DNA from 3 places in the Oceanobacillus luteolus genome. Region 3 is predicted to be linked to each of the others. Evidence: predicted binding sites of a transcription regulator. Region 3 holds the regulator's gene; each other region holds the start of a gene.
What was found. The regulator CtsR, encoded in region 3, represses protease genes until heat stress. The targets are predictions, from matches to a motif close to ATGGTCAATAAAGGTCAAACA.
Positions count from the first base shown of each region.

Region 1: a site for CtsR is predicted at 6,025-6,045, ahead of clpP (ATP-dependent Clp endopeptidase proteolytic subunit ClpP). Genes of this name have one in related genera too.
Region 2: a site for CtsR is predicted at 9,034-9,054, ahead of ACFSBH_RS06440 (ATP-dependent Clp protease ATP-binding subunit). Genes of this name have one in related genera too.

Region 1 is NZ_JBHUDE010000043.1:22,500-33,750, forward strand. Features, by position in the region: gene ACFSBH_RS09275 (tetratricopeptide repeat protein) at 1-482, shown strand, start outside; gene trxB (thioredoxin-disulfide reductase) at 625-1,578, shown strand; gene rapZ (RNase adapter RapZ) at 1,987-2,874, shown strand; gene ACFSBH_RS09290 (gluconeogenesis factor YvcK family protein) at 2,878-3,837, shown strand; gene whiA (DNA-binding protein WhiA) at 3,854-4,804, shown strand; gene ACFSBH_RS09300 (HPr family phosphocarrier protein) at 5,067-5,321, shown strand; gene clpP (ATP-dependent Clp endopeptidase proteolytic subunit ClpP) at 5,369-5,965, opposite strand; tRNA gene ACFSBH_RS09310 (tRNA-Arg) at 6,312-6,387, shown strand; gene ACFSBH_RS09315 (N-acetylmuramoyl-L-alanine amidase) at 6,954-7,793, shown strand; gene ACFSBH_RS09320 (shikimate kinase) at 8,011-8,490, opposite strand; gene ACFSBH_RS09325 (ribonuclease HI family protein) at 8,538-8,930, opposite strand; gene ACFSBH_RS09330 (ABC transporter ATP-binding protein) at 9,179-10,189, shown strand; gene ACFSBH_RS09335 (ABC transporter ATP-binding protein) at 10,170-11,147, shown strand; gene ACFSBH_RS09340 (ABC transporter substrate-binding protein) at 11,184-11,251, shown strand, end outside.
Region 2 is NZ_JBHUDE010000033.1:22,479-33,729, forward strand. Features, by position in the region: gene ACFSBH_RS06395 (GntR family transcriptional regulator) at 1-306, shown strand, start outside; gene ACFSBH_RS06400 (DUF1648 domain-containing protein) at 299-1,399, shown strand; gene ACFSBH_RS06405 (PLD nuclease N-terminal domain-containing protein) at 1,419-1,616, shown strand; gene ACFSBH_RS06410 (ABC transporter ATP-binding protein) at 1,620-2,528, shown strand; gene ACFSBH_RS06415 (ABC transporter permease) at 2,525-3,304, shown strand; gene ACFSBH_RS06420 (hypothetical protein) at 3,360-4,061, opposite strand; gene ACFSBH_RS06425 (ABC transporter ATP-binding protein) at 4,063-4,920, opposite strand; gene ACFSBH_RS06430 (GntR family transcriptional regulator) at 4,920-5,285, opposite strand; gene ACFSBH_RS06435 (ComEC/Rec2 family competence protein) at 5,442-6,308, opposite strand; gene ACFSBH_RS06440 (ATP-dependent Clp protease ATP-binding subunit) at 6,860-8,998, opposite strand; gene ACFSBH_RS06445 (hypothetical protein) at 9,168-9,344, opposite strand; gene mbcS (acyl-CoA synthetase MbcS) at 9,448-11,028, opposite strand.
Region 3 is NZ_JBHUDE010000160.1:46,730-57,980, forward strand. Features, by position in the region: gene cysE (serine O-acetyltransferase) at 1-610, opposite strand, end outside; T-box leader at 683-908, opposite strand; gene gltX (glutamate--tRNA ligase) at 980-2,452, opposite strand; gene ACFSBH_RS18610 (PIN/TRAM domain-containing protein) at 2,618-3,715, opposite strand; gene radA (DNA repair protein RadA) at 3,815-5,182, opposite strand; gene clpC (ATP-dependent protease ATP-binding subunit ClpC) at 5,335-7,764, opposite strand; gene ACFSBH_RS18625 (protein arginine kinase) at 7,777-8,838, opposite strand; gene ACFSBH_RS18630 (UvrB/UvrC motif-containing protein) at 8,835-9,380, opposite strand; gene ACFSBH_RS18635 (CtsR family transcriptional regulator) at 9,403-9,867, opposite strand; gene ACFSBH_RS18640 (MgtC/SapB family protein) at 10,214-10,915, opposite strand; partial or broken rRNA gene rrf (5S ribosomal RNA) at 11,152-11,251, opposite strand, start outside.

The DNA of each region.
Region 1 (11,251 bases), on a different contig from region 3:
CGTTAATTGAAGAAATGCTAGTCCTATTTCCAGACCATCTCCTTGTCAAACATGATTATGCCCAAGCTTTATTTTATACAGGCAACAAACAAAAGGCGATTGCATTAGAACAGAAAACATTGGAAGAAACAGATCAGACCTTGCATAGTACAATTAACTTGGCGCTATTTTATTTTGAGATGGATGAACACGAAGCTTGTCAAGCGAAGATCAACGAGCTATTAAATGTTTATCCATTGCATACGGATCAGCAGATTAGGCTTGCAGTACTTTTCGCAAAAACAGGAAATTACCAAGCAGCTTATCAGCGCTTCAGAAGGATAAATCGAAGTATGGCTCGGGGTCATTTATCTTACTTCAAATGGTTCAGCATTTCTGCCTACAAGCTAGAAAAAATAGAGCTTGCTAAGAATACGTGGGAGGAAGGGTGTATGAAGCATCGTGCTCTCAACAATCATTCAGCCCCTTGGCAGGAATCGTGAGCAGATAAATAGACGACGAATATTAAATTATTATAAGCTGAATATGAGTATGATGCCGCGTTGGAGCATATTGCTGAACGTGGTATTTTATTGATAGATATCATGAAAATGAGAACAATAATATTAAAAAGAGGCGATAAATATGTCTGAAGAACAACTGTATGATGTGATTATAGCTGGAGCTGGACCGGCTGGAATGACCGCAGCTGTATATGCATCACGTGCAAACCTGAATACATTGATGATTGAACGGGGAATACCCGGTGGGCAGATGGCAAACACAGAAGACGTGGAAAACTATCCGGGATTTGATCATGTTCTAGGTCCGGATTTATCCAATAAAATGTTTGAACATGCAAAAAAGTTCGGAGCAGAATATGCTTATGGCGATATTAAAGAAGTCATCGACAATGGTGACTACAAAACGATTGTAACGAGTAACAAAGAATACAAAACAAAAGCATTGATCATTGCAACGGGTGCGGAATATAAAAAAATCGGCATCCCAGGTGAGGAAGAATTATCTGGACGTGGAGTTTCTTACTGTGCTGTATGTGACGGAGCTTTCTTTAAAGAAAGACATCTTGTCGTAGTCGGTGGTGGGGATTCAGCGGTTGAAGAAGGAATGTACCTTACGAAGTTTGCGAGCAAAGTGACAATCATTCACCGTCGTGATGAATTAAGAGCACAAAAGATTCTTCAGGATCGAGCATTCAAAAATGATAAGATCGACTTTATTTGGGATACGGTTGTAAAAGAAATCAACGGGACAGACGGAAAAGTGTCGAGTGTTACATTGGAAAATCGCAAAACGGGTGAAGAGTCTGACTTTTCGGCAGATGGTGTGTTCATTTACATCGGAACTGTACCATTAAGCGAGCCTTTCCAATCACTTGGCATCACAAACGACGAGGGATATATCCTTACAGATGAGAATATGGCAACAAAAGTTCCGGGAGTTTTCGCGGCTGGGGATATTCGTGATAAGAAATTACGACAAATAGTGACAGCTACAGGAGACGGCAGTATCGCAGCAGAAGAGGCAATAAGTTATGTTGAAAGTTTGCCTGAAACAATCGATACGACTAAATCCTGATAATTATTTACGAAAAGTCATTACTTCTTAACGCTGTTGTAATGAGTTCGCAACATTAATTGGGTACACTATAAATAACTAATTGACCCCCTTTTAATAAATAAATTAGTTTTTGTGCACAGGTTGTGATACCTGTGCATTTTTTTCGTTTTCGACCCCTCCTCATCATATCTTGGGTAATCATCGAGAAAATCAAGAAATATTGTTGAATCATGGAGATTCGTTGTATAATAGAGTAAAGCAAAGATAACTTTTTCGCTGCAACAATTTTACTGCATATAATATTGTTATATCTCCAGTAAAATTTAATAAATATAGTTAAAACTCTTTTCATGCTGCATAGTAATGATAAGGAGTAGAATAGATACAATACAGTTCCTCTAAAGGAGAGCGATACAAATGACAGAGATGGAACAAGAACTGAATAAGGAGACGAGTTTGGTCATTATTACGGGAATGTCTGGAGCAGGTAAAACAGTAGCCGTTCAGAGCTTTGAGGATCTAGGGTTTTATTGTGTAGATAACCTGCCGCCGACTCTGCTTCCTAAATTTCTCGAATTGATGAAGGACTCCACTAATAACATTACAAAAGTTGCTTTAGTGATGGATCTACGCGGACGAGAATTCTTTGATACGTTGTTCGAAGCGTTGGATAAATTAGGTGAAGAAGACTGGATCAAAGAACACATTCTGTTTTTGGATGCCAAAGATACCTCACTTGTCAGCCGTTACAAAGAAACCAGACGTTCACATCCATTAGCTGTTGGTGGACTTCCCCTTACCGGCATCAAACAAGAACGGGAAATTTTGGATGAGTTAAGAGGAAGAGCGCAACGGATTATTGATACTACAGACCTCAAACCAAGGGAACTCCGAGATAAAATCTTAAAAATATATTCAGAAGACGATCAAGAAATATTTTCGGTTAATATGGTTTCTTTCGGATTTAAATATGGAATACCAATTGATGCGGATTTGGTTTTTGATGTGCGTTTCCTGCCTAACCCTCATTATGTTGGTCATCTTCAACCATTGACAGGACTGAATCAAGAAGTCTCTTCTTATGTATTTAAATGGTCGGACACACAAAAATTCATAGATAAGGTGATGGATTTATTAGAATTCATGCTTCCTCAATATAAGAAAGAAGGAAAATCTCAACTCGTTATTGCGATTGGATGTACTGGGGGACAACATCGCTCCGTTGCTCTAGCTGAACACTTTGCCAAGGAATTATCTACAAATTATATTACCCATATCAGCCATCGCGATATTGATAAGAGAAAGGGAAGTTAATGGATGAGTAAAAAGAAGCTACCTAAAGTGGTCGCCATTGGAGGGGGGACAGGAATGCCTGTCCTTCTCCGTGGCCTTAAAAACTTACCAATCGATTTAATTGCAGTTGTGACTGTGGCAGATGACGGAGGGAGCACCGGTAGATTACGGAATGAAATGGCCATACCTGCGCCTGGAGATATCCGTAATGTAATCGCCGCGTTGTCTGATGCCGAACCAATGCTGATTGAACTGTTTCAACACCGATTTGAAGTAGGGAATGGATTGTCGGGGCACTCCCTTGGAAATCTGTTGCTTGCTGCAATGACATCCGTAACAGGGGACTTTTATGATGGTGTAAAAGAGATTTCCCGTGTTTTAAACGTAAAAGGTACGATTTATCCTATTTCCACTGAAAATCTTTCTCTTCATGCTAAAATGGAAGATGGCACAATCATTTCCGGAGAATCCAATATTCCCCTTTCACGTAAGAAAATTGATCGCGTATTTTTAAGTCCAGAACCAGCTAAGCCATTCAGCCATGCTGTGCAGGCGATCATAGATGCGGATTTGGTCGTTATTGGACCAGGAAGCCTTTATACTAGTATCATGCCAAATCTGATTGTACCAAGCGTCCAAGAAGCCTTGGAGATGACCAGTGCAAAAATTGTGTACGTCTGTAATCTGATGACTCAACCCGGTGAGACGACTGGTTTTACAGCTAGCGATCATGTTGAAGCAATCATTCGGCATATAGGTCGAGGCATTGTTCAGACAATAATCGTACATAATGAACCGATTAAAGGAAATGTTCTGGAAAAATATGCGGAAGAAAATGCAGAGCCAGTAATTTATGACATTGAAAAACTAGTTTCACTAGGTCTGGATGTCGTGGAGGAAGATATTGTTGATAAACAGTATCCGACTGTCCGCCACGATACGGATAAAATAGCAAAGCTGCTTTATTCCTTATTAACAAAGTAAAGGAGGGGGAAACGCGATGTCCTTTGCTGCACAAATAAAAAAAGAACTGACGACAATTGAAACAGATGAACCAATCCAGAAGGCGGAGCTTGCCGCATTAATCCGTATGAATGGTGTAATTTCCATTTCGAGACAACGCTATTCCCTTGATGTACAAACAGAAAATGCAGCGATTGCGAGAAGAATTTACACGCTGGTCAAAAATAATTATCAAGTTCCAATTGAAGTACTTGTACGGAAGAAAATGAAACTGAAAAAGAATAATATCTATATCGTCAGACTGAAAGAACAGGTGCGGAATACACTGAAGGATTTAGGGATCATGAAGGAGCACCTGGAGATAAATCGAACCATTTCGCCGGCAATCTTTGAAGATGAGCAATTGAAACGTGCTTATTTACGAGGAGCGTTTTTAGCTGGTGGATCAGTCAATAATCCAGAAACCTCCTCTTACCATCTTGAGATTTATAACTTTCATGAGGAGCATAATACTTCGCTCTGCGAACTATTAAATACATTTGGGTTGAAATCAAAAACATTGGAAAGAAAGCATGGGCATATCGTATATATTAAAGAAGCGGAAAAGATAACTGAGTTTCTCGGTGTTATTGGTGCCCATAATGCGTTATTTAAGTTTGAAGATGTCCGTATTGTCCGGGATATGCGCAATTCTGTGAACCGCTTGGTCAATTGCGAAACTGCCAATCTAAACAAAACAATTGGTGCGGCTTTTAGACAGATTGAGAATATCAAATTGATTGAAAGGACGGTTGGACTGGATCAATTACCAGAAAAACTGCAAGAAATCGCGGTATTACGGTTGGAGAATGAGGATGTTTCGTTAAAAGAACTAGGTGAACTTGTCAAAAGCGGAAAGATTTCAAAATCCGGTGTGAATCACCGATTAAAGAAAATCGATGAATTCGCGGATAAGATTCGCCAAGGTGAAGTTATTGTAAATAAATAAATCCTATTCTCTTTCTCGGAATTTCATGATATAATACAGATAATTAAAAAATTTAAATGACATCAGTCGTTGTATTATAATATTAAGCAATAAAAGATAAATATGAAAAGCTACAGCCATGTAAGTCGTTAAGGCAACTGTGGTTTGGATTCCCGTTGAATCCAAACCACAAATGTAGCTATTGGCTTATATGAATCTTAACTTTTTTACGGAAAGAGAGAAATTGGTAGCGTTTTCTAAACTTCAGGGAGGATGAGTCGAGTTGGTAGAGAATTCAGTGAAGGTGGGCTTAGATTCAGGTCTACAGGCCAGACCTGCTGCACAATTTGTACAGGAGGCAAACCGTTATTCTTCGCATTTATTTTTAGAAAAAGATGGGAAGAAGGTAAATGCGAAAAGTATTATGGGACTTATGAGTCTAGCCATCGCGAACGGAGAAGAAATCAAAATAATTGCTGATGGGCCAGATGAAGAGGTTGCATTAAATCATTTAGTATCCTTCGTCACAAAAAAATAAAAGATAAAAAAATCCCTTTCTATTGAAAGGGATTTTCATTTGCTAAATTATTTACTTTCATCTGCTTTACGTTCAAGAATTTTATCAATCAAACCATATTCTACAGAGCGTTCTGCTGTCATGAAGTTATCACGCTCGGTATCACGTTCAATTACTTCAAGTGGTTGACCTGTTTTGTCCGCTAAGATTTCATTCATGCGTCTCTTGATTTCAATAATACGTTTTGCATGAATCTCAATATCAGTTGCTTGACCTTGAGCTCCACCTAACGGTTGATGAATCATGATTTCACTGTTTGGAAGTGCAAAGCGTTTGCCTTTTTCTCCAGCTGCAAGCAGGAATGCACCCATTGAAGCAGCCATACCGATACAAATAGTGGATACATCTGATTTAATGAAGTTCATTGTATCATAGATTGCCATTCCAGCAGTGATGGATCCACCAGGAGAGTTGATGTATAGGGAGATATCCTTACCTGGATCCTCCGCCTCCAAGAATAGAAGCTGGGCAACAATAGAGTTTGCTACGTTATCGTCGATAGCGCTTCCGAGTAAAATGATACGGTCCTTTAATAATCTGGAATAAATATCATATGCGCGTTCACCACGGTTTGTTTGTTCAATTACTGTAGGTACTAAATTCATAAACATATCCTCCTTGTTTTAGATAGTTATCGTTCGCTTTCTAAATTCATCATATAACATTGGTCAAAAAAGGTCAAACGAAAGCGTTCCAAAAAAAACAGACTAAATGCTAGCATTCCCGTTTTTAAATTTTATAAACAAGGAATGTATCTTATGTTAACGCCCACACCACTGAATAGGGGAGAGATAATCAATCAGCAAAACCCTTATTCTGTAGTTCGGGAATTCACAGGGAACGATCCATATTTAATGAAAAGTTTCCCTTTAATATTAGTATACTTGGAAAAAAGCTTGAAAGTCTACAAAATAAACGTTATAATATAATTTGCGTTCGAAATTTATACATGTGCCCATAGCTCAGCTGGATAGAGCACTGGTTTCCGGTACCAGGTTTGTCGGGGGTTCGAATCCCTCTGGGCGCGCTTATAAAATTGATATTGACAAGGGCATGGAGCTAATTTCATCCCTTGTCTTTTTTCTTTTAGCAACTAACCACGTAAGTAATATCTTCTATTCTTACAGTTCTATCCTTCTTCGTGCAAATCCTTCTTCTGCTTTAAAAAAATTTCCATATTGGAACGTTCTTGCTGCATTATCATTCGATAAGTCTGGGGAACTATAATTCTTATGTAATTACGTTAGGCCACTGTTGTCATTCTCTAGATGTGTATACAATTGATTGTAACTCTATAGATGGAACCGATGAGCTACATATTTTAGCTATAGGTAGTAAGAAAAGCATCTCATACGAGGTGCTATTTATTTTGGCATCAATGATTCAATGACAAAAATCAGAAGTTTCTTTGATGATATAGAATACGTGTCTCCAAATTAGCACAGTACTTGGACATGGATAATAAATAACTATGTAACATGGTCGGTGAGCATTAAAGAGATGTTTTACCACGAAATCAACGGATTAAATAGGTGGCTAGTCCAAGCGGGCAAGCTACTTTTTAAATAAGAATATTAGTAGGAGGAGATTTTTATGGCAAAGATTTATCTAGACCCAGGACATGGTGGAACAGATTCAGGAGCTCAAGGTAATGGTCTACAAGAAAAAAATGTTACATTAGCAATTGCCTTAAAAACGCGTGATTTCCTTTATAGAGACTATGAAGGGCATTCCGTTCGATTAAGTCGTACCGGTGATCAAACACGCTCTCTAAACTATCGGACAAATGATGCAAACAGCTGGGGCGCAAATTACTTTGTTTCTATTCATATCAATGCTGGCGGTGGCGTTGGTTATGAGGATTATATTTATAATGGAAGTATATCCAGCCAAACAATCACCTACCGAGATCGTGTTCATGCCGAGATCATGAAGCAGGTGGACTTTAACAATAGGGGGAAAAAGCGGGCCAACTTCCATGTGCTTCGCGAAAGCAGAATGCCAGCGATATTAACCGAAAATGGATTCATTGATAATGCTGGGGATGCAGCTAAATTAAAATCTGATGATTACCTTAACAGAATTGCGCTGGGGCATGCGAATGGTATTGCGTCAGCATTAGGTTTAAGACGTAAAACTGGTGGAGGCGGTGGAAACACGTACATCGTTAAAGAAGGAGATACATTATGGAGCATTGCTCAAGCCCATAATATTACTGTTTCTGAACTAAAGAGCTTGAACAATTTAACTAATGATATAATATATCCCGGGCAAGTACTAATTGTTACTGGTGCGGTTTACCATACCGTTCAATCCGGTGAAACACTATGGGGAATTGCCCAACTTTATGGTACAACTGTAGACGCAATTAAGAATTTCAACGGTTTAACAGGTGATACTATTCAACCGGGGCAACGACTAAGGGTAAAATAACTAAAAGCTAGGGTGTAGAAAACCCTAGCTTAAGTTTTTTACTTATTGATAGAAATGTAGAACCGAGAAAATGGAAAGAAAAGCAATGAAGTATAAACCCTAAACTGCAGTTGGTTCTTAAAGATGATGCAGCGATTGAAGTTAAATACTAAAATACTTTCACAAGCGAAATATGAATGTTAAGGAAATTAGTTTTTCTTGAATTATGTATATTACTTTATCTCAGTTTCAATTCATCATAAATTGCCTCAACGGCCTGGTCGACTCCGAGGTTATCAATTTGGACACGAATATGATGGTCTTGATAGATTGCTTGACGATCGTTAAATAATTTCTCGATATCATCTAAGCTTTTTTCCTGCAACAACGGCCGCGTAGGGCTGAGGATACTAATTCTCTCTTTCCAGAATTCCCATGTCATGTCTAGAAACACAACAATGCCATGCTCCAAACAGGCTTGGCGAATTTCTTCCTGCTTGAAAGCACCACCACCAAGAGAAATCACTTTACCTTCCATTTGACAAGTCTCCATCACAATCTCTCTTTCAGTTTTTCGGAAATCCTTTTCTCCGTAGATGCTGAAGATATCCACTGTTTTCATACCATATTTAACTTCAATTTCAGCATCAGTATCAATAAAGCCATATTGCAACTTGCGGGCCAGTTCTTGTCCGATAGTCGTTTTGCCAACCCCCATAAAGCCTATTAAAATTATACTTTTTCTCAATCTCTTCACCCTGCTTATTAGTTTTCTTCACGAATGATCTCTCTTGCTAAGCGATCAGCTTGTTGGTTCTGCTTCTCTGGTATCCACTTAATGAAAAATAATGGGAAATGACTACTTAATTGCTGAATCTGCTCAAGTAATGGAAGATAGTCTTTGTTCTTCGTAAATTCTTTCTCAATTGTATCTACTACTACTTTTGAATCGGAACGAAATGAGAGTACCTCATTCGGATATTTTTCCTTGCATAACTCTAAAGCTTTAATGACGGCATGAAACTCTGCTTCATGATTGGAATAGATGCCGATTTGAAAGGAGTGTTCCTCGTAAATCGTGCTGGATTTGAATACAATCCCAATTCCGCTTTTTCCTGGATTTCCTTTGGAAGCACCGTCAGTATAGACTTCTATCAATCAGTTCACTCTCCTTATGATTAGTAGTATAAGCTATTTTTCTATCGATGTAAAAATATTATTTTCTACATAATTCACAATAGAAAAATTATAGTTATTAACGGGTATTTAACCGTCAATTGTATGATTTATCGTTGATTATTTCTTATATAATCTAAATAAATAATATTACCGTTCTTGCTATTTTAGATAATTTTCAGTATATTAATATAAAAGCGATGTCCCTATATAAAAATGGAGGGGGAAAAATGGAAGATGTAATTTTGGAATTAAGCGGGCTTAGCACGCATTTTTTTACCGATCAAGGAGAAATTCCTGCAGTTGATAAAGTTAGTTTTCGCGTACATAAAGGAGAAGTAGTCGGTGTAGTTGGAGAATCCGGCAGTGGAAAAAGTGTCACTTCCTTATCTATCTTACAACTTATCCCAAGCCCTCCTGGAAAAATTGTTAGCGGTTCCATACGCTATAAAGGAGAGGACTTGGCTAAAGCAACAGAAAAACGGATGAAGCGGATCCGAGGCAATGAAATTTCGATGATATTCCAAGAGCCAATGACCTCGTTGAATCCGGTATTTACTATTGGTAATCAAATGCGGGAAGCTATCCGGATCCATCAAAAAATAAGTAAAAAGGCGGCTACTGAAAAAGCAATCCAGATGTTAAAGCTTGTCGGCATTCCTCGGGCGGAAGATATTGTCAATGAATATCCGCACCAATTATCTGGAGGTATGCGACAACGGGTAATGATTGCTATGGCCATGTCAAGTGATCCTAGTCTGCTGATTGCGGATGAGCCGACAACTGCACTTGATGTAACGATTCAGGCGCAAATACTTGACTTGATGAAAAAAATCAATAAAGAAGAGCATACGAGTATCCTGCTGATAACTCATGATTTAGGAGTAGTAGCGGATATTTGTGACCGTGTCGTTGTCATGTACGCTGGTCAAGTAGTCGAAAAAGGGACGACGCGTGAAATATTAAAGGACCCACAGCATCCATATACTCAGGGGCTGATTCGATCGTTGCCGAAGCTGCACGGAAGGGAAGAAAAACTCTATTCGATTCCGGGAACAGTTGCTAGACCGAAGAAAGATCGTGTTGGTTGCCGTTTTGCTCCTCGATGCGAGTTTGCGTTTGAACGTTGCTTTAAAGAAAATCCCGAATTGTACCAATTAGGGGATGGTAGGGAAAGTCGCTGCTTTTTACATACAGAAAAGAAAGGGGAGCGATTAGAGGATGCAACAACCAATACTTGAAGTAAACGGATTGAAGAAATACTTTCCTATCCATGGTGGAGTGCTTGGAAAAAAAGTTGGGGAAGTGAAGGCTGTTGATGATGTCTCCTTTCAAGTTCGTCCAGGAGAAATTCTCGGGATAGTTGGAGAATCAGGCTGTGGTAAATCAACAACTGGAAAATCTATTCTACGACTGATTGAACCTAGTGAAGGTGAAGTGAAATTTGAAGGACAAGATATCACAACATTTGGTTCGGAAGAAATGCGTAAACTTAGAAAGGATATGCAAATCATTTTCCAAGATCCGTACGCGTCATTGAACCCTAGACATACGGTAGAAAAAATTATAGGTGAACCTTTACTCGTACACGGAATGAAATCGAAAAGCGAAAGGAAAAAACGGGTTCAGGAATTATTGGAGGTCGTTGGTTTAAGTGCTTATCATGCATCAAGATATCCCCATCAATTCAGTGGAGGACAAAGGCAGCGTATTGGAATTGCCAGGGCATTGGCGAATAATCCAAAATTAATTATTTGTGATGAACCAGTTTCTGCACTTGATGTCTCCGTGCAATCACAAATTTTGAATTTGATGGAAGAGTTACGTGATGAGTTTAATTTGACGTACATATTCATTGCGCATGATTTAAGCGTTGTTAAACATATAAGTGACCGGGTTGGAGTCATGTATTTAGGGAGGATGGTGGAACTTACCGATAAAGAGAAATTGTATGAAGAGCCGAAACATCCGTATACCCAGGCATTATTGTCAGCGGTGCCTGAACCAGATCCAGACATCGTTAAAGAGAGGATCATTTTGGAAGGTGATGTGCCTAGTCCAGCGAATCCACCTGCTGGTTGTGCTTTTCATACGAGATGTCCATTTGCAATGGATATCTGCTCCCAAATAAGACCAGAATTTCAACCTGTCGATAATCAGCATTTTGTTGCATGTCATTTATATGATGGCAGGCAATAAAATATATATTTATAAAAAAACAAAAGGGGGATAACTATGAGGTTACGATTATCTTTACTGGCTGCTTTATTCTTAGCCTTTGTGCTATTTCTCGCAGCATGTAG
Region 2 (11,251 bases), on a different contig from region 3:
GGGGATGATTTGCCATCTGTCCGCTCCCTTGCCGCTGATATTGGCATAAATGTTCATACCGTAAACAAAGTCTACCAGCAATTAAAACAGGAAGGATACATCCAAATCCATAGAAAGCGCGGGGTCATTATTCACCCAGATGGATTCCTTCCAGCAGACGAAAATTATATCAACTCACTCAAAGAAGAATTAAGACCTCTGCTTGCAGCAAGCATTTGTCATAACCTCACCATCGATGAGTTTAAAGAACTAAGCGATGAGATATACTTACAGATTTTAAATAAAGAAGGTGAACAACATGAATAATTGGTTTCCCTTGATCGCACTGCTGATCCTCATTCCCAGTTATCTTGCAACTATATTTATCCCTTACTGGACTAGAAGAACAGAAAGTTTCGGAGTTACGATTCCGGAAGAAGTTTATCATAGCCCATTACTAAAGCGTCTCAGGAAAAAATACGTGCAATCGACAAGCCTGCTTGCACTTTTGCTCACCCTACTTTTTTTATTCTTAAGTATGGGGGCCGATGAAGCTCAGGCAACTATTCTGCTGACTATCACCATACTTTTCTACTTTATCGTAACTGCTATCATTTACCTTATCTTCCACAAAAGAATGAAGAAAATTAAAGTAGCAAGTGCATGGAGTGCCGATGAAACACAAGAGGTCGTCATTAGTACCGCTTTCCGAAAAGAGAAACTGACCTACTCCAACTTATGGTTCCTTATTTCTCTCTTCCTTACGGTTGGACTGATTATTTATAGTATAATCAATTACCATTTGCTGCCGGATCAAATACCAATGCAATATAGCTTTTCTGGTGAAGTGACAAGATCAGCAGAAAAATCCTATCTTTCTATTCTTATGGTGCCTGCATTCCAATTTTTTCTGATTGGAGTCTTTATATTTTCAAACAGCATGATACAACTTGCAAAACAACAAATCGACCAGTCCAATCCGAAACTGTCATTGAAGCGAAATTCGATTTTCCGGAAACGTTGGTCCCTATTTCTCATCATCACCGGGAATGGCATCATTGCATTACTTACATTTGTCCAGATAGCGATGTTCCATCCAGTCAATAAAAAACTGGTAGTTACCATCTCACTAATTTTCAACATAGCTATCATCATCTATGCCATCTATCTCAGCTTCAAACTTGGGCAAGGTGGAAGCCGACTCTATCATGTTACCGGACCTGGTGGTACACAAATTAATCGCGATGACGATCGCTATTGGAAACTTGGAGTATTTTATTTCAACAAGGAGGACCCGGCAGTCTTCCTTGAAAAGAGATTCGGAATTGGCTGGACTATAAATATGGCACGGCCACATGGATGGATTATCCTAATCATCATTCTTGGTCTCGCATTTCTTATTCCTGTTTTATTAAGCTAATCAATTGGAGGGAACTAACATGGAATCTTTAGCTATTAATTGGCAATTAATATTACCATTATTTTTTATACAAGGGATTTTACTGATTGTCGGTATTCTCGATTGGGCAAAGCAAGGAGAAAATGTCCGGGGTAACCGCTGGGTTTGGTTTGTAGTCATCGTGTTCATAAATATTATCGGACCGATTCTCTACTTTATTTTCGGAAGGAGAAGATAATCCATGAACCTGCTTTCCGCCACATCTTTAAAGAAAACGTATAAAGATTATACTGCTGTACGAGGGGTGGATTTTTCCCTTACTTCAGGTAAATGCATCGCTTTAATTGGACCGAATGGAGCCGGAAAAACAACGATTTTACGAATACTTGCCGGATTATTAAAGCCAACGGAGGGCAAGATTCGATTTTCTGGTCAGCCGGCTAACGCAGATTTACGGAAATTTATTGGTTATCTGCCACAATATCCCGTCTTCCCAAGTTGGATGACAGCGAAGGAATTTCTGATATTCAGCGGAGAACTCGCATATTTATCGAAGAAAGAAGCAGAAGAGCGGGCAGAAAAGCTTGTGGAAGAAGTAGGAATCAAAGATGCATGGAATAAACCTATCGGTGGATATTCTGGTGGAATGAAGCAACGTCTTGGAATTGCCCAAGCAATTATTCATTCCCCAAAATTACTTTTACTCGACGAACCAGTTTCGTCATTGGATCCGATTGGAAGAAGAGAAGTATTGACATTACTTGAAAAGTTAAAGGAAGAAATGACCATCCTCTTCTCAACTCATATTTTAAATGATGCCGAAGAGGTATGTGATGACCTTCTACTGCTGCATAAAGGGGAAATCATTGAAGCTGGCTCCATTCTCGAGTTACGGAAGAAATATCAAACTTCGGTTATAGAACTCGAATTTCAAGATAATCCAGAACAGTATTTGGAGAAATTACGAGCTTTACCAAGTGGAACTTCCAGTTATCTCGATCGCAATACAATTAAAATTCCGGCAGCAGATATCAGTAAAGTTAGATACGAAGTTCTCAAAGCAGCCACAGAGGAAAATTGGCCACTCGTTGAATTTCATCTCAATCGAGCTTCACTTGAAGAAATGTTCATGAAGGCGGTGAAGAAATGAGACAATGGAAAACTCTTTTCAAAAATGAAATGGTTGGACACTTCCGTGATCGGAAATGGATTTGGGTGCCTCTCGTACTCATCCTCATCGCTGTCATGGACCCAGTGATGAATTATTACCTTCCGCAAATTCTCGATAAGGTAGGCGGATTACCTGAAGGTGCTGTATTCCAAATGCCAGAATTCACTGGAATTGATGCAATTCAAATGAGCATCAGTCAACTTAGCAGCCTAGGTGTTTTAATTATTGCTCTTATCTCCATGGGAACAATTGCAGGAGAACGAAAATCCGGAATTGCTGAATTGATACTTGTAAAACCAGTAGCCTACCCAGCATATATCCTTAGTAAATGGGCAGCACTTCTCGTCCTCATTATAGCATCTTATGTGTTAGCAATGCTGTTCGCTTGGTATTATATCGGCATTTTATATGATACCATCCCCATCGGTGATTTTCTTGTAATGACAGCATTATATGGGCTTTGGCTGACACTCGTACTGACCGTATCCATTTTTTATAATACAATCTTCAAATCATCTGGTCTTGTCACATTCAGTACAATAGCAACCATAATTTTAATAAGCGTTGGATCAAGCCTGTTTGGAGAAAAGTTAAGCTACAGCCCTTCTAATATTTCCAATCATTCATTTGAGTTTCTACACACCGGTGAAATATCAAGCTCTTTAATTGGATCGGCTGTGACAACGGTTATTGCATGTCTCATTCTACTATTACTGAGTATTTATATATTCCGTACGAAAGAACATGCGGGATAAATCCATATATCTTTAATCCACAAAAAACAGGAAGAGTACATCTTCCTGTTTTTTATTAAGCCTTTACTGTCGTTATCCCTCTCACTAAAAAATAGGTCAATCCATAAATCAGTATACTGATACCAAATACCTGAGCGAAGAAAACATAATCAATGGTGTGGTACAAGTTGAGAAAGAATTCAAACAGCCATCCTTGCGCGATACCAAATAGTAAAGTGACGCCAATCAGTCCGACAACACTGCCACCAATAATTAGGCCACCACGGTAAAACAACAGGGCCAATAGAAAGAATAGAGCAAAAACACCAAACATCATTACCGTATCTACGGCAATTCTTGTCAGCCATGTATCACTTCCAATTAATTGTGCTGGATGCAAAAACATGAATGAATGCAATCCAACTGCTTCTATAATCAGATTAATGATGAAATGAAGGGTACTAGAAATCATGGCCATGATAAATCCATACAAAACAAATAATACACCAGCTGCAGCAAAAATATTTTTCCGGACTGCTCCCAGCTTCAACGAAAAAGGAATATAATCCTTCACGATTAGAAAGCCGACTATCCCGACATTAATGTATGTTGCAAAAGGAAATCCAAAAAAGAACACACCATCCTGCACATCCAACAGTAAATACGCTATCCCCAATGAAAGAGCTAAAGCAATCAGAAGAATCGACCAAAAAATTGTAAACGAATGTCTTAGGTCAGATAAGAAAAAGAATAGCAATCCCTTCACTTGTCTCGTCATTTTATGCCCCCCGCTTTCTTTCCGTCAAATGGATCATTAACTCCTGTATCGGCACACCTTCTACATCTAATCCATACTCTAATGCCTCTTCCTTCTCTCCGTAAACATAAGCATTCATCATTCCCGCCAATTGTTTTATCTCAAGTGTTTCTTTATTTTCAATATACGTCTTTACTGCATCCACAGGCCCTGAAACAGAAATAATGCTTTGCCTTAGAGAATCCGTCTCCTCCTGAAGAACGAGTTTCCCTTCCCGGATAATCAACACTTCCTCAAACAACAGACTGACTTCATCTATCAAATGCGTAGAAAAGATAATTGTTCGTTTTTCATTCTGAAACTCCTCAAGCAATATTTCATAGAATTTCTTACGTGAAGGTGCATCCAGACCAATATACGGTTCATCAAAAATAGTGATAGGTGCTTTACTAGCCAAACCGACCGAGATTCCAAGTGCAGATTCCATCCCTTTAGATAGTGTTTTTATTTTTGCATTCCTATCAAGTCCATATTCATCAATTAATTTATCCGCAAGTTCCTGATCCCAAGTGGGATAAAAATAGGAATAGATTTTTAATACGTGTTTGATTTTCAGATCCTTCTTGAAGTTATTCCCCTCTTTGATAAGGCAAATGGATTCAATCAACCGTTGATTATCAAACGGACGGACACCATCGATTAGAACCTCACCCTTCGTAGCCGTAATTTGTCCAGCTAATATTTCCATAAAAGTTGTTTTACCTGCACCATTTCTGCCCAATAAGCCATAAATTTTCGGTTCATTTAAGGTGAATGAAAGATTTGACAAGGCTTCTTTTTCCCCATATCGTTTCGTTAACTCTTTCACTTCAATTTTCATCAGCTATCCTCCCGTTGTAACATTTTCAATAATTCATCTTTATCGATATCCAGCTTCTGTGCGGCTTGCTTCAGTGGCCGGATATATTCCTCGTAAAAATTGGCTTGATGTTTCTCCAATAGTATATTCCGTGCATTCTCTGCAACGAACATTCCTACACCCCTTCTTTTATATAAAATTTCTTCTGCCACCAATTCATTTATTCCCTTCGCAGCAGTTGCCGGATTGATTTTATAATGTGCTGCTAATTCATTTGTTGAAGGCACCCTATCTCCTTCCTTCAATGTATTGCTAATAATTGAATCCTCAAGCATTTCTTTGATTTGGAGGAAGATCGGTTTGGTGTCGTCTAATTTAATTTTCATCTGCAACCTCCTGCGTTCATTGGTTAGTTACTTATGTAATTAACCATATAACTGAAACGAATTTTTGTCAATAGTTTTCTGAATATTTTTGTTTATATTTTTAGAATTCAAATGAAAAAGTAAAAAAAGCCAGCTGTCCGCTGACTTCTATTATTTCTATTTATTTAATCGCTCAATGAGCCTTTCCACCGGTTGCATATCTGGAACTACAATATAATCATTTCCATCCGTTTCCACGATAATATTGCCATAGGCTGCAGTAGAAAAAATTTGACTCTCCAGTTTTAATAAATTGTTGATGACGCGTTTTACAGGATGACCATAATCATTTACAACACTGTAGGTAATAATCGAAACTTCAGGGTTGGCCTGTTTCAAAAAATCTAGCGTGCTGCTGGAGCTTGATCCGTGATGGGCTACTTTTAAAACTTCTGATTCAATACTATATTTATCAGCAATCACCTTCTCCTGCTCAGCACCAACATCACTCATTAATAAGAAATCTATTGAATGATATGTCAGCTTTAAGACAATTGCCGATTCATTTGGATTCTCTGCATTCTTCTGAGCTGCATGAAGGACATGAAGCTCGACCTCTTCTTCTACAGAGATTTTCTCGTTCTCTTTCGCGATTTTGATTGGAATATCATCTTTAAAGAGTTGCAAACGATACTTTGCATACGTATTAGTTGGACGTATTTCTCCATTTTCCAATACTTTACTTACAGGGAAATGCTTCATTACTTCAATAAGTCCACCAATATGATCGAAATCCGGGTGGGTCGCTATCATCAAATCAATTGTTTTTATACCATGTTTTTTTAGATACTTTACAAGCCGCTTCCCCTCTTTCGGCTCTCCCCCATCAATTAAAATCGTCTTATCTTCAGGTGTTTCAATCAACATACTATCCCCCTGGCCAACGTCGATAAAGTGGACACGCATGGGAGAACTGGCTGAAGTATAGGTGACGTGCGGAATGACGATTAAAATGATTATGAGTAGCTGAATTAACTTCTTCATACGTTACACCCTTTGTTTGATGTATTTATGTACATGATTGATTATCATTTACCAACCGAAAATGATGAAGCAGGACTTATATAGGTCTTCATCGTACTGATGACCGACCGAGAAGGAAGTAGTTCGTTACATTCGGGCGGTTAGAGCACCAATGAGTGACTGAAGAGCAGGGAAATCATCACATTCGGGCGGTTAGAGCACCGATGAGTGACCGAAGAGCAGGGAATTCATCACATTCGGGCGGTTAGAGCCTAGATGAGTGACTGAAGAGCAGGGAAATCATCACATTCGGGCGGTTAGAGCACCGATGAGTGGCCGAAGAGCAGGGAATTCATCACATTCGGGCAGTTAGAGCACCGATGAGTGACCGAAGAGCAGGGAAATCATTACATTCGGGCGGTTAGAGCACCGATGAGTGACCAATGATGAAAGAACCCAATTCATTTAGGCAGTCAAAGCACGTTTTAGTTTCACTCTTTATATTTTGTACGAAAAAACTAAGCTTATGAACATAAAAAAAACCGTCTGCAATATTGCAGACGGTTTATGATTTAAACTTGTTTAACAACAATCTCTTCTTCTTCGACGTCTACTTGGACTTTCTCAACAGAGTCTGACTCAAGAATTAGATCTGTGAGCTGGTCCTCGATTTTATCTTGGATTACCCGGCGTAATGGTCTTGCACCAAAGCGCGGATCATATCCAAGGTCAACTAGTCGTTGTTTAGCAGCGTCTGTGATCATGATTTCAATATCATTTTCTTCGATAGCTTCTTGTAGTTCATTAAGCATCAAGTCTACGATAGTCAATAGATTTTCTTTTGATAACTCATTAAATTCTACAATGGCATCAAAGCGGTTTAAGAACTCTGGTTTGAAATAGTCACTTAAATTCTCTAGTGTTGAAACAGCATCATGGGTTTGACTGAAACCGACATTCACACGCTTCGTACCCGTTCCTGCGTTACTTGTCATAATGATGACAGACTCTTTAAAGCTTACTGTTCTTCCCTGTGAGTCGGTCAAATGACCGTCTTCCATAATTTGCAGGAACATGTTCTGTACATCAGGATGAGCTTTTTCAATTTCATCCAATAAGATGATGGAGTATGGGTTTCGGCGTATTTTCTCGGTTAATTGGCCAGCCTCTTCATGACCAACATATCCCGGAGGAGAACCAATAATTTTAGATACAGAATGTTTCTCCATATATTCACTCATATCGAGGCGTACATATGCATCACGTTTACCGAATAATTCTTCTGCAAGTACTTTAGTCAGTTCCGTTTTACCAACTCCAGTTGGACCGACGAATAAGAAAGAACCGATTGGTCGTTCTTTTGACTTCAATCCTGCACGGCTACGGCGGATTGCTTTTGCAACTTTATCAACGGCTTCATCTTGTCCAATAACTTTACCGCGTAAGTTTTCGGCTAAGTTCTTCATTTGTTTTTGTTCTTCAGCTTGCATTTTCGTTACTGGAATACCAGTTTTTTCTTCAACAATCAATTCAACATCATGAACAGAGACATCCGTCACTTTTTCACTGTCATCCGCTTTTTCCAATTGTTTTTGCAGTTGAATTTCTTGGTAACGAAGATTTGCTGCAAGTTCATAATCTTCACGTTCAGCAGCTTCCTGCTTTTCTTTCACAATCTCATCTAGTCGATTCTTAAGCGATGTTGAATCTTGTTGTGAATTCTTCAAGTTAAGGCGTGATCCTACCTCATCCATCAAGTCTATCGCCTTATCAGGCAAGAAGCGATCTTGGATATAACGATTTGATAATGTTACAAACGACTCAACCACTTCATCCGAATAGTTCACTTCATGGAATTGCTCGTAGCGATCTTTAATACCGTTTAAAATCTCAATTGTATGCTCAATTGTCGGCTCTTTCACAGTAATTGGTTGTAGACGGCGTTCCAATGCTGGGTCTTTTTCAATTTGTCGATATTCTTTTAAAGTCGTAGCACCGATCAATTGCAATTCACCACGTGCAAGTGCAGGTTTTAAAATATTTCCTGCATCCATCTGAGAACCTTCTGTAGATCCAGCACCGACAATTAAATGGATCTCATCAATGAATAGGATGACATCTTTTCTTTCCTGAAGCTCTGCGATCAGCTTTTTCATACGTTCCTCGAACTGACCTCGGATTCCTGTGTTAGCAACTAACGATGCTACATCCAGTAAATACACTTCTTTAGAAAGCAATTTTGATGGTACAGAACCTTCGACAATTTTAAGTGCCAATCCTTCTGCGATTGCAGTTTTACCTACACCAGGTTCCCCAATGAGTACTGGGTTATTTTTACTTCTTCTATTTAATGTTTCAATTACTCTTTTAATTTCTTGATCTCGTCCAATAATCGGATCGATTTCTCCTGCTCGAGCAGAATCTGTTAAGTTCTTTCCTAATTGGTCAAGCAATCCCTTGCCTTTGTTTGCACGTTGCTTCGTACGGGTTCCAGCTTGGCGGCCAGAGCCTCCTTGTTGGAAGAATTGATTATTTTCAAAAGGAGTTGATCCTTGATTAAAGTTAGAAAAGAAATCATTCGCATGATTCATCATATTATTTTGTATTTCATTTAAACAGGAGTTACAAAGATGCATTTCCATCCGCTGACCATTTACATGTACTGCTGCATTAATGGTCGCATTATTTTCACCACAATGTTGACATTTCATCTTACATTCCTCCTTGATATTTATTTATCAATTTGACTTTGACTATCTTTGACTTTAATTTTATTATACTCTGACTATCTTTGACTTTCAAGTCTTTTACCTAGATTTTTTAAATTATTTTAGGCAAATGCCGTGATAACGCAACAAAAAGCAGATGAATGCTTTACTTTCATCTGCTGATTTCGTTCCATACTTTATCGTCATTATCCCAAAATGCTACAGGGGCAACTTCCTCAATCTCTTTCTCTTTAGCTTCCTTTACTTCCGACGCGAAATTTAGGACTCTTACAGCTTCTTCCTCTGTCAACTCGTTTATCAACTGTTTGATACGGTCTTTTGAATCCATCATAATCCCTCACTTCAAGTTTTTCTATTATTAGGATACCCAAAGAATAAGATATAAAAACAAAAAAGCCGCTTATGTCTATCATACATAAGCGGCTTTTCCTTTATTTATTTTTCTGCAACTCACGCTGACGCAATTCGATTCTTCTAATTTTACCAGAAGTCGTTTTTGGTAAATGGTCTATAAATTCAATTTCTCTCGGATATTTATATGGTGCAGTTTGTTCTTTAACATGATCCTGCAACTGTTTAATCAAGTTAGGGTCATTTTTATCGACATTTTGTTTCAAGACGACAAATGCTTTGACTATACTGCCTCGTTCTTCATGTGGACTTGCTACAACTGCACATTCTTGAACGTATGGATGCTTAACGAGGGCGTCTTCCACTTCAAATGGCCCAATCGTGTAACCTGAGCTAATAATAATGTCGTCTCTACGGCCTTCAAACCAGAAGTAGCCATCCTCATCCTTGCGTGCTTGGTCCCCCGTAATATAATAGGAGCCACGGCGAGAGGCTTTCGTCCGCTCCTTATCCTTATAATATTCACGGAATAACGCAGGACTATCAAGTGGAAGAGCAATATCCCCAATTTCATTTACTGCAACTGGGTTCCCATCTTCATCGATAATTTCCACCGCATTGCCTGGAGTCGGTTTACCCATTGATCCTGGTTTCACTTCCATATCCTTTGTTATTCCAAGTAACAAGGTGTTTTCGGTTTGTCCGTAACCGTCTCGTACAGTAATATCGAAATACTTACGGAATATATTGATCACTTCCACGTTGAGCGGTTCACCTGCAGATACAGCACTTTTCAGGTTAGTGAGCTTATAATCTTCCAAATGCTCAACCTTGGCCATCAGGCGATATTCCGTTGGTGTACAACAAAGTGTATTAATCTCATGTTCGTCTAAGAGTTGTAAGTATTTTTCTGGATCAAATCTTCCACTATAAATAAAGCCTGTGGCACCCGACCCCAACACCGATAGAAATGGGCTCCAAATCCATTTTTGCCAACCTGGACCGGCTGTGGCCCAAACTAAATCGTCCTCTTCCACTCCAAGCCAATTTTCAGGAGCAGTTTTTAAGTGGGCATATCCCCAAGCGTGGGTATGGACGACCCCCTTTGGATTCCCCGTTGTGCCGGACGTATACGGTAAAAATGCAATATCATCTTTTGATGTATCGACCATTTCCAATTCTTCTGTAGCATATGATTTAGCCTCATCTAAAAATTCCCAGCCGTCTACTGCTTGTCCGACCACAAACTTTTTCAGCTGTTCGAAGTTTGATACTTTACTCACTTCTTCGGTAAATTCATGGAATGCCACAACTGCACTTACTTCTCCATGATTGATCCGATATTCCAAGTCATTAGCTTTTAACATCTCAGAGCTAGGTATAATAATGATCCCCGTTTTTAATGCAGCAAGATAAACTTCATAAGTTTCAATTAAGCGCGGCATGATGATGATGATTTTGTCACCTTTCTCTAGTCCGCTATTCAAGAATACATTCCCGACTTTATTTACGTTCCGTAATAATGCCTGATAAGTGATTTCTTTTTTGTTGTCATTTTCGTCCAACCAAATTAATGCCTTTTTATTTTTATCGTTGGCAAACTTCTCCACTTCCATCGCAATATTGTACTTCGTCGGTGCGATTAAATCCTCTCTCTTCATCATCCCTTCACCACTTTCTATTTATTTTCCCCATTATAACAAAAAATCAGAAATTATTACATAGTTTTTTAGTACCAAGTACTAGTATGAAGTAAGAAATAAAAAAAGAGTAGATTTCTCTACTCTCAGGCTGTCGAGAAACCCTCGACAGCCTATTTATTTCTTTTTATTTATCAAAATAATAAAACAACTCTATTGCCTAATTTGGTATAATATTAGTAAT
Region 3 (11,251 bases):
GAAGTGCATCTATTTGTTCTTGCATTTCCTTCATTTTATCAGCTACTGGATCCGGCAACTTATGATGATCTAAATCTTTCACCCTCACACCATCTTGCACAATAACCTTTCCAGGAATCCCAACGACTGTTGAGTTTGCCGGAACATCTTTAAGGACAACTGAGCCTCCCCCGACTTTAGCATTTTCTCCAATGGTGATGGAACCTAATACTTTTGCTCCTGTAGAAATAAGTGCATTATCTTTTACCGTCGGGTGTCGCTTGCCTTTTTCCTTTCCTGTTCCACCGAGGGTCACACCCTGATAAATGGTTACATTATCACCAATTTCACATGTCTCCCCGATCACGACGCCCATACCATGGTCAATGAACAACCGTCTACCTATCTTTGCACCTGGATGTATTTCAATTCCGGTGAAGAATCGGCTAACCTGTGAAATGACTCGTGCGAGGAAAAATAATCTTTTATTATAAAACGCATGGGCTATCCGGTGAAACCATACAGCATGGAGGCCTGAATATGTTAAGAAAACCTCAAAATATGTTCGTGCAGCAGGGTCCTGTTCAAACACAACATCCATATCTTCCTTCATGCGTTTAAAAATACCCATTACCCGTTACCACCTTTCTTAGGATCGTTCCAAGTTGCCCAAAAAAACAACAAAAAAATGCGCCTCTGCAAATACAGAGACGCATTTTCCTTGCGCGGTTCCACTCTGTTTGAAAGAAACATATACTTCCTTCCAACTCGTGCTCTTGTTAACGGTAGAGGACCGCTATCATGTACTAAGGTTTCCATGATAGACTCCGAGGGGCACTTCGGAAATTTCGCTTAAAATCACTCGCAGCCAAGGTGATTCTCTCTGTATAAACGAAAGACTTCCTACTTTTCCTCTTCAACGTTCCAATATTTATTATTACTATATTACAGTTTTTAAATTTTGTGAAGCCTTATGCGTAAGCGTATCAAAGAAGTTTTTTTAGTTTGAAGATAACTCCTGTAACACTTTATCAAGACGTGTAATGACGACGTCTTTACCTAAAAGCTCAATTGCCAGTGGCAGTTCGGGGCCATGTGTTTGACCGGTCGTTGCGACACGGATAGGCATGAATAATTTTTTACCTTTATGGCCAGTTTCTTTTTGAGTTGCTTTTGTTTGAGCCTTGATTTCATCAGCTGTAAAATCATCCAATTGACTTAACTTATCTCTGAAAGTCGAAAGGACTTCCGGCACCTGCTCTTCCTCCAACACATTCGTAGCCGCTTCGTCATACGTGATATCGTCTGTAAAGAACAGTTCCGTCAATTCAATTATTTCTTCACCATAGCGCAGCTGCTCGCGATAGAGTGAAATGACTTTTTCAGCCCAGTTTCTTTGCTCTTCATCCATATCTTCTGAGAGCTTCCCAGCTTTAATTAAATACGGCATAGCCAGGTCAATGACCTTATCCAACTCTGAGTTTTTAATATACTCATTGTTCATCCATTTTAATTTTTGCTGATCGAAGATTGCTGGAGATGTGGATAATCTCTCTGGATCAAAAATCTCAATCAATGTTGCTTTATCGAAAATCTCTTCTTCACCAACTGGAGACCAACCAAGTAAACTGATGAAGTTGAACATCGCTTCTGGCAAATAACCAAGATTACGGTATTGCTCAATGAATTGCAGAATATGTTCATCCCGCTTACTTAATTTCTTACGGTTTTCATTTAAGATGAGTGTCATATGACCATACTTCGGCGGCGTCCATCCAAACGCTTCATAAATCATCATTTGTTTTGGTGTATTTGAAATATGCTCTTCCCCCCGAAGAACATGAGTGATATTCATAAGATGATCATCAATAGCAACCGCAAAGTTATATGTTGGGATGCCATTTTTCTTTACAATGACCCAGTCACCAAAGTCACTGGATTCAAACGTAATATCTTTCCGCACAAGATCATTGAATGTATACGTAACATCATCCGGAACACGGAAACGAATACTAGGCAATCTTCCTTCCGCTTCAAAAGCTGCGATTTGCTCTTCCGTCAAATCACGATGTGCACCAGAATACTTCGGAACCTGGCCTTTTGCTTTTTGTTCCTCACGTTCATTTTCCAGTTCTTCTTCCGTCATATAACATTTATAAGCAAGCCCACGCTCAAGTAGCTCGTCCACATATTTTTGATAAATATCCAGACGCTCTGTCTGACGGTATGGACCATAGTCTCCACCGACATCTGGGCCTTCTTCCCATTCAATTCCCAGCCATTTCAGGTATTGAAGTTGGCTTTCTTCGCCACCTTCAACATTACGTTTTTCATCTGTATCCTCTGTACGGATAATAAAGTCTCCACCGTAATGTTTGGCAAATAAGTAATTAAATAATGCTGTTCTAGCGTTTCCAATATGCAAATGACCTGTCGGGCTTGGTGCATAGCGAACACGAACCTCATTCGTCATGATGCTTCCCCTCTTTTCTAAAAATAGCCTTAAATTATACATTAACAGCCCACCCAGCAGAAATGCTTTACTCTCGACTGGATTTTGTGTTGATTGATGCAAGAAAAGTGATAACAATTTGTGTTATCACTTTTAAACTCTTATCCATAATAAGTTATACCTTTTTTACAGTGCTTTTTCAAGTGTTTTTGGTTTGGCAAAAATCATTCTGCCTGCTGAGGTCTGCAGCACACTTGTGATGATGACCTCAATCGTCTTGCCGATATAATCCCGACCTTCTTCCACAACAATCATCGTTCCATCATCCAAATATGCGATACCCTGTCTCTGTTCTTTCCCGTCCTTGATCACTTGGACTACGAGTTCTTCACCAGGAAGGACAACAGGTTTGACCGCATTTGCCAAGTCATTGATATTTAGAACTGGCACACGCTGCAAATCACATACTTTGTTTAAATTAAAATCATTTGTAACGACGATTCCGTTTGTCACCTTCGCGAGTTTGATAAGCTTGCTGTCTACTTCAGCAATATCCTCAAAATCTCCTTCATAAATCTCTACTTGAATCGGCAATTCCTTTTGAATACGGTTTAGGACATCTAACCCGCGTCTGCCGCGGTTCCTCTTCAATGCATCGGAGGAGTCAGCGATATGTTGCAACTCACCTAAAACAAATTGAGGAATTACCAGTGTCCCCTCTAAAAATCCCGTACTGCAAATATCGGCAATTCTGCCGTCAATGATTACACTTGTATCGAGAATCTTCGGTTTCGGTATATCTTGAACCACATCATCTGCATCTTCACTATTTGTATTTTTGGGCTTCTCTTTTTTACCAGCCCGCAATAGATTGGAAAACTCATCTCGACGACGGAAGCCTACGCGAAAACCTAAATAACCTAGGATAATTGTAATGAAGATTGGAAGCACCTGAGAGACTACTTGAATGTTGATATCTTGTAGCGGCATCGTAACAAGGTAAGAAATAACAAGTCCAACGATCATCCCTAAACTACCAAAAAACAAATCCATAGCAGGTAGTTTGATGAGAGCTTCTTCTATCCATTTGAAGAAATTCACTACATAATCAACAATAAAGTATGAGAGTAAAAATAAAATAAGGGCCCCAACAACCATCCCAAGGTAAGGATTTTTCAATAAGTCCATATCTAGGTTCAATAAATTTATGATAACCGGAATATATAGATACCCAATCGTTCCACCAAGGACGATAAAAAAGATATGAACAACCTTTTTCAGCATACTTTCACCTCCTAACGTTTATTATTACCTTTATTTACTATTTATAACCATTAACGAATAGAATAACGACGAATCCTTAAAATTCATTAAAAGTGTAAATTACCTTGCTAGTCCCACTTCAAAAGCTTCTTGAATAGTCGACACACCAACCACTTGAATGTCTTTAGGTATTGTCCAGCCTTCCAAATTATTCTTTGGACAAATAACCCGCTCGAAACCAAGCTTACTCGCTTCTTGCACCCGTTGTTCAATTCGGGATACCCTTCTGATTTCTCCAGTCAGCCCAACCTCACCAATAAAAATGTCCTTCGATGCCGTCGGCTGATCACGAAAACTGGATGCAATGCTAAGTGCAATGGCTAAATCAATTGCCGGCTCGTCTAGTTTTACTCCACCTGCAACCTTCAAATAAGCATCTTGGTTCTGGAGCATGAACCCCATTCGTTTTTCCAATACAGCCATTATTAAAGACACGCGGTTTGAATCGATACCAGTAGCCATTCTCCTCGGATTTCCAAAACTGGATGGTGCAATCAACGCTTGGATTTCAACTAAGATTGGCCTAGTCCCTTCCATGGACGCAACTACTGTGGAACCGGCTGTTCCTTCTTTCCGCTCTTCCAAAAATATTTCGGAGGCATTTATCACCTCACGCAGTCCTTCCTCACGCATTTCAAAAATACCCATTTCATGTGTACTTCCAAAACGGTTTTTAACACTGCGTAAAATCCGATACGTATGATGGCGTTCCCCTTCAAAATATAAAACCGTATCTACCATATGCTCTAATAACCTAGGACCAGCAATCGCACCCTCTTTTGTCACATGGCCAACAATGAAAATAGCAATATTATTTGTTTTTGCGATTTTCATCAATTCTCCGGTACTTTCCCGAACCTGGGAGACACTACCTGGTGCACTGGTGACTTCTTCACGATAAATTGTTTGAATAGAGTCCACGATGATAAGGTCTGGTTCCAGCTTCTCGATTTGCTGACTAATATCATATAAATTTGTTTCACTGAGGACATAGAGTTCCTCTTCCTGAATACCTAGACGGTCCGCACGGAGTTTCGTCTGCCTCGTTGATTCCTCTCCCGATATATAGAGGACACGAAGCTTCCTTGCAAGCTGAGCGGATATTTGCAACAGCAAAGTCGACTTCCCGATTCCCGGGTCTCCTCCAATTAATATAAGTGAACCTGGAACGATTCCCCCACCAAGCACTCGGTTAAATTCCCTCATCTCAGTTGTAATGCGTGGTTCTTTCTGTGATTCAAGATGCGTGATCCGTTCTGGTTTACTGATTGTGCGGCTCGTACCACCAGCATGACGGGCACCACGGGCAGATGCTTGAATTTCTTCAACCATCGTATTCCAATTACCACAGCCTGGACATTTCCCCATCCACTTCGGTGACTCGTAGCCACAGTCCTGGCATACAAATGTATTCTTTCGCTTTGCCAAACGTATTCGGTCCCTTCTTTATTGTATACGATTTTAACCTTCTGTAGGTTACACAATAATTTCAATTTAGATACTTTTTTCCTAAATTATGCCACAAAAAACGAAAAATTGCAGGAAAAGCTAGAAGAAATAAATCTTCTAGCTTTTGTTGATTACTTTAAGATGATAAATTCACCTTTATTATTTAAACCAATCTTTACTTGTTGTCCTTTTTCAATCGTTCCTTTTAATAACTCTTCAGAAAGCAGATTTTCAATATTTTGCTGAATGGAACGGCGTAATGGTCTAGCTCCATACTCTGGGTCAAAGCCTTCATTAGCAATTTTATCGACTGCTTTATCTGTCATCGTGAGCTCAATTTCTTGATCTGCCAATCTCTCCTTCAATTCCTTAAGCATGAGTACCACGATATCCTTCATATGCTTCTTCTCCAAGGAATGGAATACGATTGTCTCATCAATCCGGTTTAAGAATTCTGGGCGGAACGCTTTTTTCAACTCATCCATTACTTTTGATTTCATATCGGAATGCTGTTGGTTTTCATCAGCTACGTTGAAACCAACAAATTTATTTCTGCGCAATTCACTCGCGCCAACATTCGAAGTCATTATAATAATTGTGTTTCGGAAATCGACCGTTCTGCCTTTAGAGTCGGTTAAACGTCCATCTTCCAAAACTTGCAGTAAAATATTGAATACTTCTGGATGGGCCTTCTCCACTTCATCAAGCAGAACTACCGAATATGGCTTTCTCCGTACTTTCTCCGTCAATTGGCCACCTTCATCATACCCGACATAACCTGGAGGTGAGCCGACTAATCGTGCAGTAGAGTGCCTTTCCATATACTCGGACATGTCCACACGTATCATGGCATCTTCATCAGCGAACATAACCTCGGCAAGCGCCCTTGCCAGTTCTGTTTTACCTACACCTGTAGGGCCTAGGAAAATGAATGACCCGATCGGACGTTTAGGATCTTTCAAGCCAGAGCGGGCACGACGGATTGCAGTAGAAATGGCTTTAACTGCCTCTTCCTGTCCAATCACCCGTTCATGGAGGATTTCTTCCATGTTCAAGAGACGATTAGTTTCGTCTTTCGTCAATTTCGAGACAGGTACACCAGTCCAGATGGAAACGACACTCGCGATGTCCTCAACTGTTACCTCAGAGTCCATTTGGCCTTGTTTTTGTTTCCATTCATTTTTGGTTTTCTCCAATTCTTCACGATAACGCTGCTCGGTGTCTCGTAAAGATGCTGCTTTCTCAAATTCTTGACTCTGTACAGCCGCATCCTTCTCTTTTCTTACTTCCTCAAGTTTTTGTTCCAACTCTTTTAAGTTCGGTGGAATCGTGTAAGAGCGGAGACGCACTTTAGAACCTGCTTCGTCGATCAAATCAATTGCTTTATCCGGTAAGAAACGATCGGTAATATAACGGTCAGACAAAGTAACTGCGGCATCGATTGCCTCATCTGTAATAGTTACTCGATGATGTGCTTCGTATCGATCACGAAGACCTTCCAGAATCTGAACCGTTTCTTCTACCGTCGGCTCATCTACTTGAATCGGCTGGAAGCGGCGTTCTAGGGCAGCATCCTTTTCAATGTACTTTCGATACTCATCAATTGTAGTAGCTCCAATACATTGCAGCTCTCCTCGAGCAAGTGAAGGTTTTAGAATATTGGATGCGTCAATGGCGCCTTCTGCTCCACCAGCACCAATCAATGTATGCAACTCATCAATGAAAAGGATGATATTCCCCGCTTGACGAATTTCCTCCATTACTTTCTTTAAACGATCCTCAAATTCACCACGATATTTTGTACCAGCAACTACTGTGCCCATATCAAGTGTCATCACACGTTTATCTCTTAACGTTTCTGGAACTTCATTATCAACAATCTGCTGTGCCAGCCCTTCAGCTACAGCTGTTTTACCAACTCCAGGCTCCCCAATCAATACTGGATTGTTCTTTGTTCGGCGGCTTAATACTTGAATCACACGTTCAATTTCCTTCGCACGGCCAATAACAGGGTCAATTTTCCCTTCTTTCGCACTAACGGTTAGATCTCTGGCTAACGAATCCAACGTTGGCGTACTCGCGTTAGATTGCTGCCCTGTACGGCCTCTTCTCCCTGCTTGAGACTCATTACTCCCAAGAAGTTTTAAAACTTGCTGACGGGCTTTATTTAGGCTTATTCCGAGGTTGTTGAGAACTCTGGCTGCTACTCCTTCACCTTCACGGATAAGTCCGAGTAAAATATGTTCTGTTCCAACATAGGAATGACCAAGTTTTCTCGCTTCATCTTGAGATAACTCTACTACCTTTTTCGCACGAGGAGTGTAGTGAATGGATTGCATTGGTTGTTTGCCGACCCCAATCAATTTCTCTACTTCTTCTTGGATTTTCTCCACCTGTACACCTAATGATTGTAATGCTTTAGCTGCAATACCTTCTCCTTCGCGAACTAGGCCTAACAAGATATGTTCTGTTCCAATATTATTATGACCGAGACGTACTGCCTCTTCTTGTGATAGCGCAAGCACTTTTTGCGCTCTTTCCGTAAATCGTCCAAACATCATATGGCGTCCCTCCTATTTCTCCATTTCGAGTCGTTCCCTAATTAATGAAGCACGAAACACATCACGTTCACGTGGTGTTAATCGTCTTTTCGCATAATGTTGTAAGAAGCCTGGTTGAGTTAAAATCATGAGTTCATTTAAAATATTCTTTGATGTATTCTTAATAATACCTAAGTCTATGCCCAGGCGCACATTAGAAATACATTTCGATGCTTCCTTTGATTCAATGATCCGTGCATTTTTAAGAATTCCATACGATCTAAAAACACGGTCTTCTAAGCTGACTCCAAGTTGTTCCGTAATATAATTTCTTGCAAGCCTCTCCTGTTCAATCAGTTGATTCACTACACTTGCAAGATCAAGGACGATATCCTTTTCTGACTTACCTAAGGTGATTTGGTTGGAAATTTGAAATATATTCCCTAGAGACTCACTGCCTTCCCCGTAAATTCCCCGAACTACTAAACCAAGCTGGTTGATTGCAGGAATCATCCGGTTCAATTGTTTTGTAATGACAAGGGCTGGCAAGTGCATCATCACAGACGCCCGCATCCCAGTACCGACATTAGTCGGACAACTCGTTAAATAACCAAACTTCTCATCAAAGGCGTAATCGATCCTTTCCTCTATCCAGTCGTCTAGAGCAAACGCCTCTTCAAGACCATCGGCAAGCTTCATTCCCGGCAAGTAAAGCTGGATGCGAAGGTGATCTTCCTCATTCACCATAATCGAAACTTGCTCATTCTCTGATATGAGTACTGCTGCCTCAGGAAACCTGACTAAATTAGGGCTGATCAAATGCTTTTCCACAAGAATCTGCGTTTGAATTTCCGAAAGGTCTTTTAAATTGATAAAGTGAAAGTTCTTATAATCTTGGAATGACGTTTTATCATACGTCTCTTTCATAAAGTCATGAACTTTTTTTAGTTCAGATTCTTTTCCGAGGACCGGATAAGTGACGTTTGCAAAGTTCCGCGCCAAGCGAATACGGCTGCTAAGAACGATATCGTTATCGGCACCTTCTTCACGCATCCAAGGACTGATTGCTTCGTTTAGAAAATGCTCCATCGTCATTCTTCGCTTGCCTCCCTCTTGTCTAGTCCTTCTTTTTCTAATGCTTTTATTTTATCTCTTAGAACAGCGGCATCCTCAAACGCTTCCTCACTTATTAATTTCTTCAGCTGAGCACGATATTCCTCTAATTGACGTTTCTTTTGAATACTGCCACCTGTTCTTTTAGGAATTTTCCCTGCATGTTTCGCATTCCCTGCATGGACTCGACGTATGATTGGATCAATTCTTCCAGAGAAAGTTTCATAGCACGTTGCACAGCCAAACTTTCCCATCTCCTTAAAAGCAGAAAAGGTTAACTGACAACTAGGGCATTGCAATTCTTTTAATTGTTGCGTACTAGCTGTCTGGGCACCTAAGGGAGCACTATCAAAATTGAACAAGCCGGTCAATAAATCATGAAGGCTGGAACCTTGATTCGGCATTTGCATGTATCCCTTTTCTTGGGCACAGACCTCACATAAGTGGAACTCCTTTTTCTCACCGTTAATAATTTGTTTAAAGTGAACGGTAGCTTGTCGTTCTTCACACTCTTGACATCGCACGCTTCTCCCCCTCCTCAAAGAGTCAACTGTAATATTTTAAAGTATTTAGCATTGCTGTTAAAATTCGGGCACGGATTTCATCACGTTCTGGTAATGGAAACGGTAAAGTCGATCGTTCAATCGCACTAAAAATAAGCTTCTCCTCACGATTCGTAATAATTTTCTCTTCCTTTAACCGATCCAATACATGTACAGCGGCTTGTTGAGATACGTGAGGGTTTATCATTTTTATAATTTCTTCGATTAAATCTGCTTTATCTTTATGCTTTACCCTCATTATTCGGATGTATCCACCGCCCCCGCGCTTACTTTCCACTATATACCCTTTCTCCGTTGTAAATCTCGTATTAATGACATAATTAATTTGTGATGGTACACATTGGAATTGATCGGCAATTTCACTTCGTTTAATTTCAATTGCATGATTCCCTGTCGCATGTAACACCTTCTTAAGGTAAGCTTCAATCACATCTGAAATGTTGCTCATTTTTAAAAACTCCCTTCTTCCTACACGTCATCCATGTAATGAAATATGCCTGAACAAAAGAGTTTACAAGAACGTCTTGCTCAAGATGTCTGTTCAATCAATTCGCATGCACGTTTGTGATTTCTTTTGACTTTGACTATCTTTGACTATAATTTAATTATACGCCAAAAAATCGAAGTTGAAAAGTGTTTACCAATAATACATTCTTGACATTTTTTATGAAAATAAACGAATTGGGATAAAAAGATAATAATTGGGCAGGAAAGTTATGCTTTAAAAAGCTGAACCTTTATAAAAGGAGTTGGATAGATGCTTTTACAACCAGACTCAGCACCTATCCTATATTTTACCTCGTTAGTTGACTTATGTTATTGATTCCCTCCACCTTTGATATCTTTTCAAGTAACATGATCAATTCATCGCTTTTAATGTTTTTCATCTTAATAAAAATCTTCCGTAGATCTCGCTCCATTTTCTCAACTTCTACCGCTAAGATCTTCACTTCAAAAGTCTCTGTTGCTTCAATCAATTGATGAACTTTTATATTCGGTTCCACTACAATCTCGAGCATCGTGTACTTTCTTTGAGACGGCAATAACTTTTCTAAATTATTCAGTACGACTAAGCTTAGTAGGATGATAAATGTAGCTACTATCGCAGGCCCATACATCCCTGCACCGACTACAAGACCAATTCCCGCCACAGCCCATATAGAAGCTGCCGTAGTTAATCCACGAATCGTTCCTCCATAGACGATAATCGTACCAGCACCTAAAAATCCGATTCCACTGATGACATAGGACGGAATTCGAGCCGGATCAAAACGAATATTATCGTACCGTTCCAAAAAATCGATAAAACCAAATAATGATAACTGCATCATAAGGCACGCACCGACTCCCACTAGTATATGCGTGCGGAAGCCAGCCGAGTGGTTATTCCACTCACGTTCAAAACCTATAATACCTGACAGTAATAGGGCGACCAATAACCTTGTGACAATTACAAGGAAGTTTTCCCCCATTAAATCATATAAAAATAATTCCATTGCTCTTCCTCTTTTCTATCTACATTTTTTTCTAGCCTATACATTTCCCTCATTCACCATCGGTATAAACCTAAAAATAAAATCGATAAAGAAAGTCACATGTACTGAATGTGACTGGAAGAAATATCTAACTTTATAGTTCTATTAATACATATGATTTTCCTTCAATAATTAGACAATATGAGGTAAATAAAAAAAACAGATTATCGTATTGATAATCTGTTTATATTTCAATTGCCTGGCAACGTCCTACTCTTGCAGAGACAAAGTCTCAACTACCATCGGCGCTGGAAAGCTTAACTGCTGTGTTCGGTATGGGAACAGGTGTGACCTTTC